Regions from separate parts of the Paenibacillus sp. NPDC055715 genome, predicted to be linked through region 1. Evidence: predicted binding sites of a transcription regulator. Region 1 holds the regulator's gene; each other region holds the start of a gene.
The links. Region 1 encodes LexA, which represses DNA repair genes until DNA is damaged. Its sites were predicted from a motif close to CGAACATATGTTCG; they were not measured.
Positions count from the first base shown of each region.

Region 2: the regulator LexA is predicted to act here: its motif matches at 1,216-1,229, upstream of addB (helicase-exonuclease AddAB subunit AddB).
Region 3: the regulator LexA is predicted to act here: its motif matches at 2,106-2,119, upstream of recA (recombinase RecA).

Region 1 is NZ_JBSHGA010000005.1:148,699-151,984, forward strand. Features, by position in the region: gene ACWGOO_RS10870 (hypothetical protein) at 304-444, opposite strand; gene ACWGOO_RS10875 (hypothetical protein) at 484-657, opposite strand; gene ACWGOO_RS10880 (hypothetical protein) at 923-1,225, opposite strand; gene lexA (transcriptional repressor LexA) at 1,478-2,104, opposite strand; gene ACWGOO_RS10890 (DUF896 domain-containing protein) at 2,734-2,940, shown strand; gene ACWGOO_RS10895 (hypothetical protein) at 3,070-3,286, shown strand, end outside.
Region 2 is NZ_JBSHGA010000002.1:276,371-279,656, reverse strand. Features, by position in the region: gene addB (helicase-exonuclease AddAB subunit AddB) at 1-1,149, opposite strand, end outside; gene ACWGOO_RS05670 (class I SAM-dependent rRNA methyltransferase) at 1,380-2,759, opposite strand; gene ACWGOO_RS05665 (Na/Pi cotransporter family protein) at 3,044-3,286, shown strand, end outside.
Region 3 is NZ_JBSHGA010000001.1:72,859-76,144, forward strand. Features, by position in the region: gene ACWGOO_RS00325 (regulatory protein RecX) at 38-787, opposite strand; gene recA (recombinase RecA) at 975-2,036, opposite strand; gene ACWGOO_RS00335 (competence/damage-inducible protein A) at 2,284-3,286, opposite strand, start outside.

The DNA of each region.
Region 1 (3,286 bases):
CCTTAAGTTTTATTTCCCTCATAAGATTACAAAACATAAAAAGGGTTTTATGAATAATAATACTTATATTTTCAAATAAAATATGTTTTATGGGTTATTTATTTTGCTTAGAAAAATTGGTAACTATCGTATATAAATGATATCTCTGTTGGATAAGAGGGTCATGCTTTCCTGAAAATCAACGTTTTTGTAACGACCGAGCTTTTTGCAGGAGAAATACGTTGAACATATTGTAGAATGGGGTTTAACGTGATGCAAAAAAAGCGAGAAGAAATCCTTCTCGCTTTTCGCTTAAAAACAATCTTAACGTCTGCGTTGTCTATCATTTACGCTAAACAGATTAACAGCCAGTGCGTTACCTCTTGCACGTGCAATGGCTCTTTGACTGGAACGGATGGATAATCTTCTTCTTTTCACATGGTGTTTAAAATGTCTTTTGCTCATAGTATCACCTCCCTTCAAAGAAATGAAGGCGGTTAAATCTTAGAAGCGTTTATGATTCTTACGGTTACGCTTGGAAATTTTGATGTTCAATGCGTTAGTGGCTAGCGCGTTACCGCTTCTTGTTTTGGCAGCAGCGGCTTGAAAGACTTTTACGACCAGAAATTTGTTCTTACCAATACGATGCTTATACGTTTTGACTCTATTTTTGATCATCTGCATATCTCCTTTGCTAAGGTCTACTTTATTCATATGTCAGTAGCGCTAGTAATGTATCAGCATAAATCTATTAAAAGCAAAAGAAGCTATCACCTATGACCTTGATATTCAGAAACTAATAAAGTATAAAGGTAAGAAACGCAAAAAAACTCATGCTTACCTGCCTGATAATCCTTACCAACTTTACGTTGTTGGGAAAGTTACAGCAGATCAGCACGAGCAAAATGATAAAAAGCGAAGATAACAAACGGGGAGAAGTATATTACTTATTATAAAGGGCCTTAAGTTTTTTCTGGTAATATGTTTCCTGCTCAAGAATGTGATTCATTTGTTCAGAAAGCTCTTTATATTTTGGACTGTCCTCTGGGTAGTTATTTCTTTCGGAAAGTACAGCTTCAAATTGCTTTTCCAATGATTTAAAATGGATAATTATTTGTATGTAATGAATGCGATCAAAGGTTGTTCTGGTTGAATTCTCCTTAGCATACACATAATCCATTGTTGGAGCTGTAAAACCTATTACGATAAAAGTCACAATAAACACTGAAATTATAATTTTTTTCATTTAATCTCTCCTTAATAAAACTATAAATATTAATACACCATATTTATCTAAAATAATTACAAAGTTATTTTTGATCCGCCAATAAACAGAACAGTAATTGTAGATATAAACCGTTTAATCTATGGGCTGTCAAAGAAAAAAGAATAGTTGTGAGGTAGATTTTATGTACATAAGATCAATACAAAACCGGCTTGCCTATGGCCAGCCGGTTTTGAAGTTGCGGGAAGAATAACGGGGCTGAAAAATGAAAAATCAGTGGAAGTCCCGGAAAAGTCCTACAACCTTGCCCAAAATACTAACGTGCGTCAGACGAAGTGGTTCAAAGGCCGGATTTTCCGGTTGAAGTCGGATATGATCTTTTTCTTTGTAAAAAGTTTTAACAGTAGCCTCGTCCTCGTCCGTCATGGCCACTACAATGTCGCCGTTATCGGCTGTCTGCTGCTGACGTACAATGACATAGTCTCCGTTGGCAATACCAGCTTCAATCATGCTTTCTCCTACAACAGATAACATGAATATTTTATCCTCACCCACAAAATGTTGGGGAAGAGGAAAGTAATCTTCAATATTTTCTGTTGCTGTAATAGGTAGACCGGCTGTTACTTTGCCGACGACCGGAACACGACTAATAGAGTAATTAATCAAGTTGCTGTTATCCGATTCGTCTTGGCCGAGTAACTCGATGGCCCGTGGTTTCGTTGGATCACGACGTATTAGTCCCTTCTTCTCCAAACGATCCAAATGACCGTGAACCGTAGAACTGGAGGCCAATCCGACAGCCTCACCTATTTCGCGTACAGAAGGGGGATATCCCTTTAGACGCACTTCATTGCGGATAAATTCAAGAATGGCCTGCTGGCGGCTTGAAATCTTAGACATACCGTATCAACCCCATTTAGTAACGTTTGGGAAAATTATAGCATAGAACCTCCGTTCGTACAAACATAAGTTCTAAATAATCCCTAAAAATAATTACGAATCTTTGTTCTCCGTTCTGTTGGACAAAACAAACGTTCTCATTACGTAGCCAATGATGAAATATAGTACATATCAAAGTATTTTTTCATGGATTTAGAAAAGATGCAAAATGTCCGGAATGAGAGAAGAGCACAGCTTGTATGAACCATTTCCAACAGTCTTCTGCCCAAACTTCTTATTCTGGTTATCGTTGCCTGGATTGCGGGTGCAGGTGTACTGACGGTATTCGCAGTTCCTTCGGTTTCGAATGAAGAGGTAACCAAACTTATTGTACAACCTGGGGATACATTGTGGCAGATTGCCTCCAAATCATAAACCGGAACGAGTGGATACGCGGATATATCATAGAAGGAATTGTTCGGATTAACGGACTGGAAGATTGGGAAGTGCAGGCAGGTTAGGTTTTAAAGCTTCCACACTTCTGATTAGTCACATTAGAGCTTGTCAGGGAACGTGATGCGGAACCTTGACAAGCTCTTTTCTACGTGTCAAAGTGTATTATATCTTTGCTTATATGGAGGGGACACAATTTGGATATAGACAGCTTGGTAGAGCGCATCAATGAATTGGCACGTAAAGCAAAAGCCGAGGGATTGACCGAAGAGGAAACAATAGAGCGTGCCAATCTTCGGGAAATTTATTTAGGTAACATTCGTCGTAATTTTCGGCAGCAGCTTGAAACAATTGAAATTGTGGACGATGAAACGCCGAAGGGAAATGGCGGGCTGACGCATTAATGTCGCTAAAGCGGCTTAGCCCGCGTAATTTGCTTTTTGTTTTTTTTAGGTATCTATTTTTGGTATCTATATAGATTAGGATTGGTGGCAATTGTTTTTACGCAATATATTTGGGAAGGGAATTGAGAAATGGCCCGGTCATTTGAAAGAAAAGTTCGCAAAAACACAGCGCATTTGAATAAGTCGCGCAAAAAGCAAGGCAATCAACCCATTAGTGGCGCCGGTTCTGCAATGGATATTTTCCGTGGACGTAATATTACCGTGCCAATTATGCTGGCTGGACTTTCAGTTTTGTACATGCTCATGAGTTATTTTGTGACTAAGACCGGCATGCGCGGAATGGACT
Region 2 (3,286 bases), on a different contig from region 1:
TTTGAATATCGGCTCCACCCACGGCTCATAATCCTCAATCTGGCGTACGAACAGCGCCATTTCCCGATAGCGTGCTCCCTCATCCCGGGCCAGGCGGCGCATTTCGCGCACTGCTCCCTCCAGCTCGACACGTCGGTTTGCTGCGGCATACAGCTTGATTTCTTCTGGCTGCTTATCATTCCATTGCTCCCGCATCTGTTGCTGCGGCATGGGTCGTTCCTGGTTCCGATATCCCGCACGCCGTTCAAACTGCGCCTCCAGATACGCCAACGTCGGACGGTCCTTAAATCTCGGAAGCGGATCAGGGCACAGCAGTTGTGTCTGCGTATCGATCATCAGCTCGTCCGCCATCCCTTTAAGCTTTACATAGGTAGCCGCCGAAGGATGAAACAAATCCAGCTCATGCGGCAGCTGTCCACTCTCGTAGCTACGATTGCAGGTCAGTGCGACCGTCAACGAAGAAGCGTGCAGCATGAGCTGCTCCACCACCTTGTATTCATGCGGCGTAAACCTGCGGTAGCCATCCATCCAAATATCCGCTCCACGTACAATGGACGACTCAGCAATCTGCTCCGCCAGCATACGCAGCGTATCCTCGCCATCAATATATTTAAGTGCCAGCTCTCTTTCAAAATCCTCATAAATTAGACTGATATCCTTGAGCTTGCCGCGTAAAATCGGAGTGGATTCCCCCGCCGCATTCATTCGCTCCAGTTGCTCCGGTACAGACCGAGTATTATTCCCGTACTGCTTCAGCTCTGTAAACAGCGTATTTAACCGATCCACAAAGCCCAGCTGGTCTCCCGAATCCTTAAATAAACTCAGTTCATCCTTGCGACGACGAATAATTTTATATAAAAGCATCTTCTTGCCTTCCCCCGTCACAGGTACCAGCGCCGAACCCCCAGTTTCTTGCATGACCAAATAGGCAAGACGATGAAATCCCATGACCTGTGCGCGCACCGTCCCCTGAATACCGTTTCCGGCTTCTGTAAGCAGCGCATGCTCGGAAGCAAATGACGATTGCTCCGGCACAAGTAACAGCATAGGCTTACCTAGCGGTTCCTCGCGTAGCATAGCCGTCATTTCATGATGGATTAACGTGCTTTTTCCGCTGCCTGAGCGGCCAATGACCAAACGGACCGACATGATGCGGCCTCCTTTCCAACGAACAACATTCTATTCAACAGTATAGCATATGAGGCAAGGGAGAAAAGAACGTACGTTTGCCATCTTGTAGCATTTTATCCTTCCTCAAAAAACAAACAGTCCCGCAGGTTGGCTTGGTACATGCCTTCTCTACAGGACTGATCTATGGATAAAACGAGCCTATTCTACTTATTCCACTACCCAAAAAGGCGGTTGACTGTGTCTGAAATCTACAGTTGTGTCCGGCTACGCACCTCAAAAATGGCGAATTTCAAATAATGGCCTTCCTCTACACCCAGAATTTGGGGATGATCCTTGCCAGCCGCTCTCCAATCCACCAGACGGAGGATTTTTCCGGCATCCGCCGCCGCTTCCTTAATCGTGTCCAGAAACAGCTCCGGCCGCATATGGAACGAGCAGCTCGCAGTTACTAAATAGCCGCCCTCATTGACCAGCTTCATCCCGTGCAGATTAATGTCCTTATATCCCCGCGTAGCTCCTTTGACCGCATTCTTTGTTTTCGCAAAGGCTGGAGGATCAAGAATAACTACATCAAAGGTACGTCCGCCCCCTGCTGTTAGCGGCTTGGAAGTATCACCTTTGCCTCCGGCCCGTGCGGTGCGTTCCTCTACACCTTTAACCTGATTGCGCAAATATTGAAAAGCATCGTCCACGACAAACTCCACGCGTTCCTCAAATCCGTTCAGCTTGACATTATCCCGTGCGCTTTCAATCGCGTGCTCAGATATATCAAGACAAGTTACTTTTTTAGCACCGTATTTGCAGGCATTAAGCGTAAAGCTTCCCGTATGTGAAAAGCACTCCAGCACGGTTGCGCCATCCCAGAATGGAAACTCCACAACCTTGCCGCTTTTGTTCACAGGCTTCATGACCGCTGTGCCAGCGTCACCCTGCTCTGCTGCTACTTCCTGTAGCGTAATTCCGCTGCGCCCTCCCCAGCCCGTCATCAGCGGCGCAATCGCCGCACGGTTCTCACGCTGGTCGAAGAAGTAGCCTGTCTTCTGGCCCTCTACAATATCAACCTTGATACGCAAGCCATTTTCCGTTACCACAACATGACGCGGGCAGTCTCCATATAAAGGCCCTTTGGTCTGTTCCAGTCCTTCCAGTTCGCGGATGGATACATCACTTCGCTCATATATACCAACAGGACCAATCACTTCAACGAGTGCATCCCTGATTTCTTCCCTGCGGCGATCCATACCGAGCGTTAATAATTGTACGACTAACACGTCGCCAAAACGGTCTACAATCAGCCCGGGTAAAAAATCAGCCTCGCCGTATACCAGCCGATACGCGTCTCCCCCGGTCACAAAACGTTCGCGGTGCTCCAGACAATCACGGAAGCGTTTGGCAAAAAATCTTTGATCCATCGCTTCCAACGGCTCGTAGGACATCACACGCACCGTAATTTGTGAAGCCGGATTATAGTAACCCGTTGCCAAATAACGGCCCTGATGGTTTACGATATTGACCAGATCACCTGCCTCCGGTTCACCCTCCACCTTGGCTATTTCATTTTTAAACACCCAGGGGTGCGCGTGCTCCAACCTTTTTTTGCGGCTGCGTTCCAATATTACTGAAGGCAAAGTCTTTCACTCCCATTCTTGGATTACTCAAAGTCCTTAAAAATGTGGTTCGATAGGGGGGAGGCTCCGCGGCGAACGCTACGCTTCTTCAGATTCAAATGAACCGCTCCGCTACTGCCCGCCTTTATATCGACCACACTTTTAAAGCTTATGAAGATACTGCAAAAATTATCGTTTTCCTAAAAAAACAGCTCGGTCATGCTTGTCATGGCTGTCCTCGACAGATCATATGCTGTTACATAAGCGCAATTCAATTAATAACCTTAGAAAAGGGGCTAATGGCCGTGTTTATTCATGTTATTTTGCCGCTGTGCGGTGGGCTGCTTATTTTCTTGGGCGGGATGAAGCTGATGGAAGCGGCCCTCCGGCATTTGGCTGGCCCCTTCCTCACCCGCTGGCTGAACCGGGCCACCGTTTCCCCTTGGCGAGGCATGTTGTTCAGCTCAGGCATTACCGCCCTGTTGCAAAGCAGCACCGCTGTCACGGTGCTGACCATCGGACTGGTCAACGCCGGGCTGTTGACCTAC
Region 3 (3,286 bases), on a different contig from region 1:
GCTTAGGCCAGTTAATGGATCCCCGGCTGTTTAACAACTATTCATCCCACAGCGATAATTCCCCGTCATCGGAAGCCCCGTCTTGCTCAGCCATCGTAAGATGATTAACTACGCGGCGTGTCATCCCCCCCGAATATCCGCGTCTCATGAGAAAGGGGTACGTTTTCCGTTTCTTCTCCATTATATCTCCACGTACCTGATTCCATTTCTTGCGTCCGACAATCAAAGCGCTCTCCCATTCCTCATGATCGCTGACCTCACCTAAAGCTTCCCCGATAGAGGCTTTAGAGATGCCCTTTTGACGCAGTTCCTGCCTTACCCACATCTTCCCCTTCCGCTGGCTCGTTATGCGCTGCCTTGCCCACTGACGGGCGTATAGATCGTCATCCACAAGTTGCTCCCGCTCCAGACGGTTCAACACTTCATCAATAACAGCTTGGCCCATTTCCTTTTGCGTCAAACGCTGCTCAATCTCCTGACGTGTACGCGGCTTTCGTTCCAAATAACGAAGCGCGTGCACGTATGCCTGTTGCTTTTCGTCCGCCAGAACGATTTCTTCCAGTTCCTTTTTGACGAAAGTCGTTCCTTTGAACATATTGTACTTGATCATTACATCTTCCAGTACGGACAATGAATACGGGCCAAAATGAATCGTGTATCTCCCGCGTTTCCTACCCTGCTCCTGTTCCACCCTCGTAACCATCAATTCCTCATGATCAGGAAAAAAGGAAATGCCTTGCTGCTCATTTTCCTTCGAAGTGTGTTCACCTTCATCTTCCAATTGCAATGTGCTTCCCTCACTTTGATATTCACGAAAGCAAGCTGAGAATGCCCGCCACGCAAAAGTAAAATGCAACTGACACGCAGGCCACATTCGATGCAAAAATGCCCTGCACAACTGTGCAGGGCATCAGAAACATGCTATTCAAACGGACACCCTCGCTCCAGTTCATAAACCAGGATTTAACTAAGCTTTATTCAAGCTCCAGCAATTCCTGTTCTTCCTTAGCTTGCTTTGCCAACTCTTCTTCTGTCGGCGGAGCTATTGTCGTGATAAGATTGCTGGCCACACGGATTTTTTGCTCGATCGTGCTAGCAATGTTCGGATTTTCCTTCAGAAATTGCTTCGCATTTTCACGTCCCTGGCCGAGTCGCTCACCTTCATAGGAATACCAGGCTCCGCTCTTGTCGACAATGTCGTACTCCGTACCAATGTCAATCAAGCTGCCTTCCTTGGAGATACCTTCGCCGTACATAATGTCCACTTCCGCCTGACGGAAAGGAGGTGCGACTTTATTCTTCACCACTTTAATACGTGTGCGGTTACCTACAACGTCATTACCGCTTTTCAAGCTTTCAATGCGGCGGACATCCAAACGAACTGTAGAATAAAATTTCAGAGCACGTCCACCTGGTGTAGTTTCAGGGTTACCGAACATAACACCTATTTTTTCGCGTAATTGGTTAATAAAGATAGCAATGGTATTCGATTTGTTAATGGCCCCGGACAGCTTACGCAATGCCTGCGACATTAAACGGGCTTGAAGACCAACATGGGAATCTCCCATCTCACCTTCAATCTCCGCTTTTGGCACAAGTGCCGCTACAGAGTCAACAACAACAATGTCTACGGCTCCACTACGTACAAGCGCTTCGGCAATCTCAAGTGCCTGCTCTCCTGTATCTGGCTGCGATAGCAACAACTCATCAATATTGACACCCAGCTTGCTGGCATACGACGGATCCAGCGCATGCTCGGCGTCGATAAAAGCGGCTTGGCCGCCTGTTTTTTGTACCTCTGCTATAGCGTGAAGAGCTACTGTTGTTTTACCAGATGATTCTGGTCCATATACTTCAATAATTCGACCTCTTGGGAAGCCGCCCGTTCCTAACGCAATATCCAAAGCAATCGAACCACTGGGTATTGTTTCCACTTGCATATGGGTGGACTCACCCAACTTCATAATGGAACCTTTACCGAATTGCTTTTCTATTTGACGGAGCGCCATATCCAGCGCAGCACGACGATCTGACAATAAACTCACATCCTTCATTGTTTGTACTTTAATAATACCTTGTTTTGACACGCTTGCCAAGCATTTTTTCGAACATACATTCGTTTTTTTTACTTGGGCAGTTCTCTTCTGTACTTCCATCTGTCTCTAAATCAAAAAAAGAACCGCAGGCAAAAAGGCTTTTGCAGCGGTTCTTCCGATGATATGACTATACCATTAATCATTTACCTAAAACAACTCTATGAAAACTCACATCGGATACAGCTCATTAAGAGAGCTTCTCGTTCTCCACCAGTCTACGCCACAATATGTACAGGATTGCTTTGACTGATCGCAGACGGATTGTTTCACGGTTTCCGCTCAGTCTCAGCTCATGTACTTCCGTTTTCTTGTCGCGCTCAGAAATACCAATGTATACTAAGCCAACTGGCTTCCGTTCGGAATATCCAGGTCCGGCTACGCCTGTAACTGAAAGTCCAAAATCACTGTCCATAACTATTCTTGCCTGCTCTGCAAGCACAAGGGCGACTTCCTTACTCACTGCGCCTGGCGCATGATCCCCTTCCAAATAATCATGAGGCACGTTGAGCAGTTTCATTTTCATTTCATTGGAATAACACACGATGCCGCCTTGAAACATAACAGCGCTGCCCGGTATGGAAGTGATGTGTTCCATCAGCATCCCACCTGTACAGCTTTCCGCCGCACTCACAGTGAATCCGCGTTTGGTCATTAGATCTACGATAACCTTCTCCAGCGTGACGTCCTCGCTCGCATACATGTATTCCGAAAGACGCTGCTGAATTTCTACTTCCGTAGCCGCCAGCTTGACCAGTGCCTCGCTCTCGCTGGCCGCCTTGGTGGATATACGGATCGTGACTTCCCCTTCCTTGGCGTAAGGAGCAATTGTGGGATCCGTCTGGGATTGGATCAGATCTAACAATCGGGTTTCAAGAGCTGACTCACCGATTCCTGCGAATTTTAGCATTTTCGAATAAATTGGCATTTCCTCACCGCTCAATACCTGCTGAAGCAACCAAGGTTTCGCCTGGTTTGCAAACATGGGTTTAAGTTCCTTAGGCGGTCCAGGCAAAACCAAATAAAATTTACCGTCCTGTGCAATTGCGTCGCCCACAGCTAACCCTGTCTCATTTTCAAGCGTAGTAGCCCCTTCAATAGAAAGCGCCTGCCGGCGGTTATTCTCGGTCATTTCTACCCCGCGATTACGGAAAAACTGTTCCAGCTTGTCCATTGCAAGTTGATCTATGTGC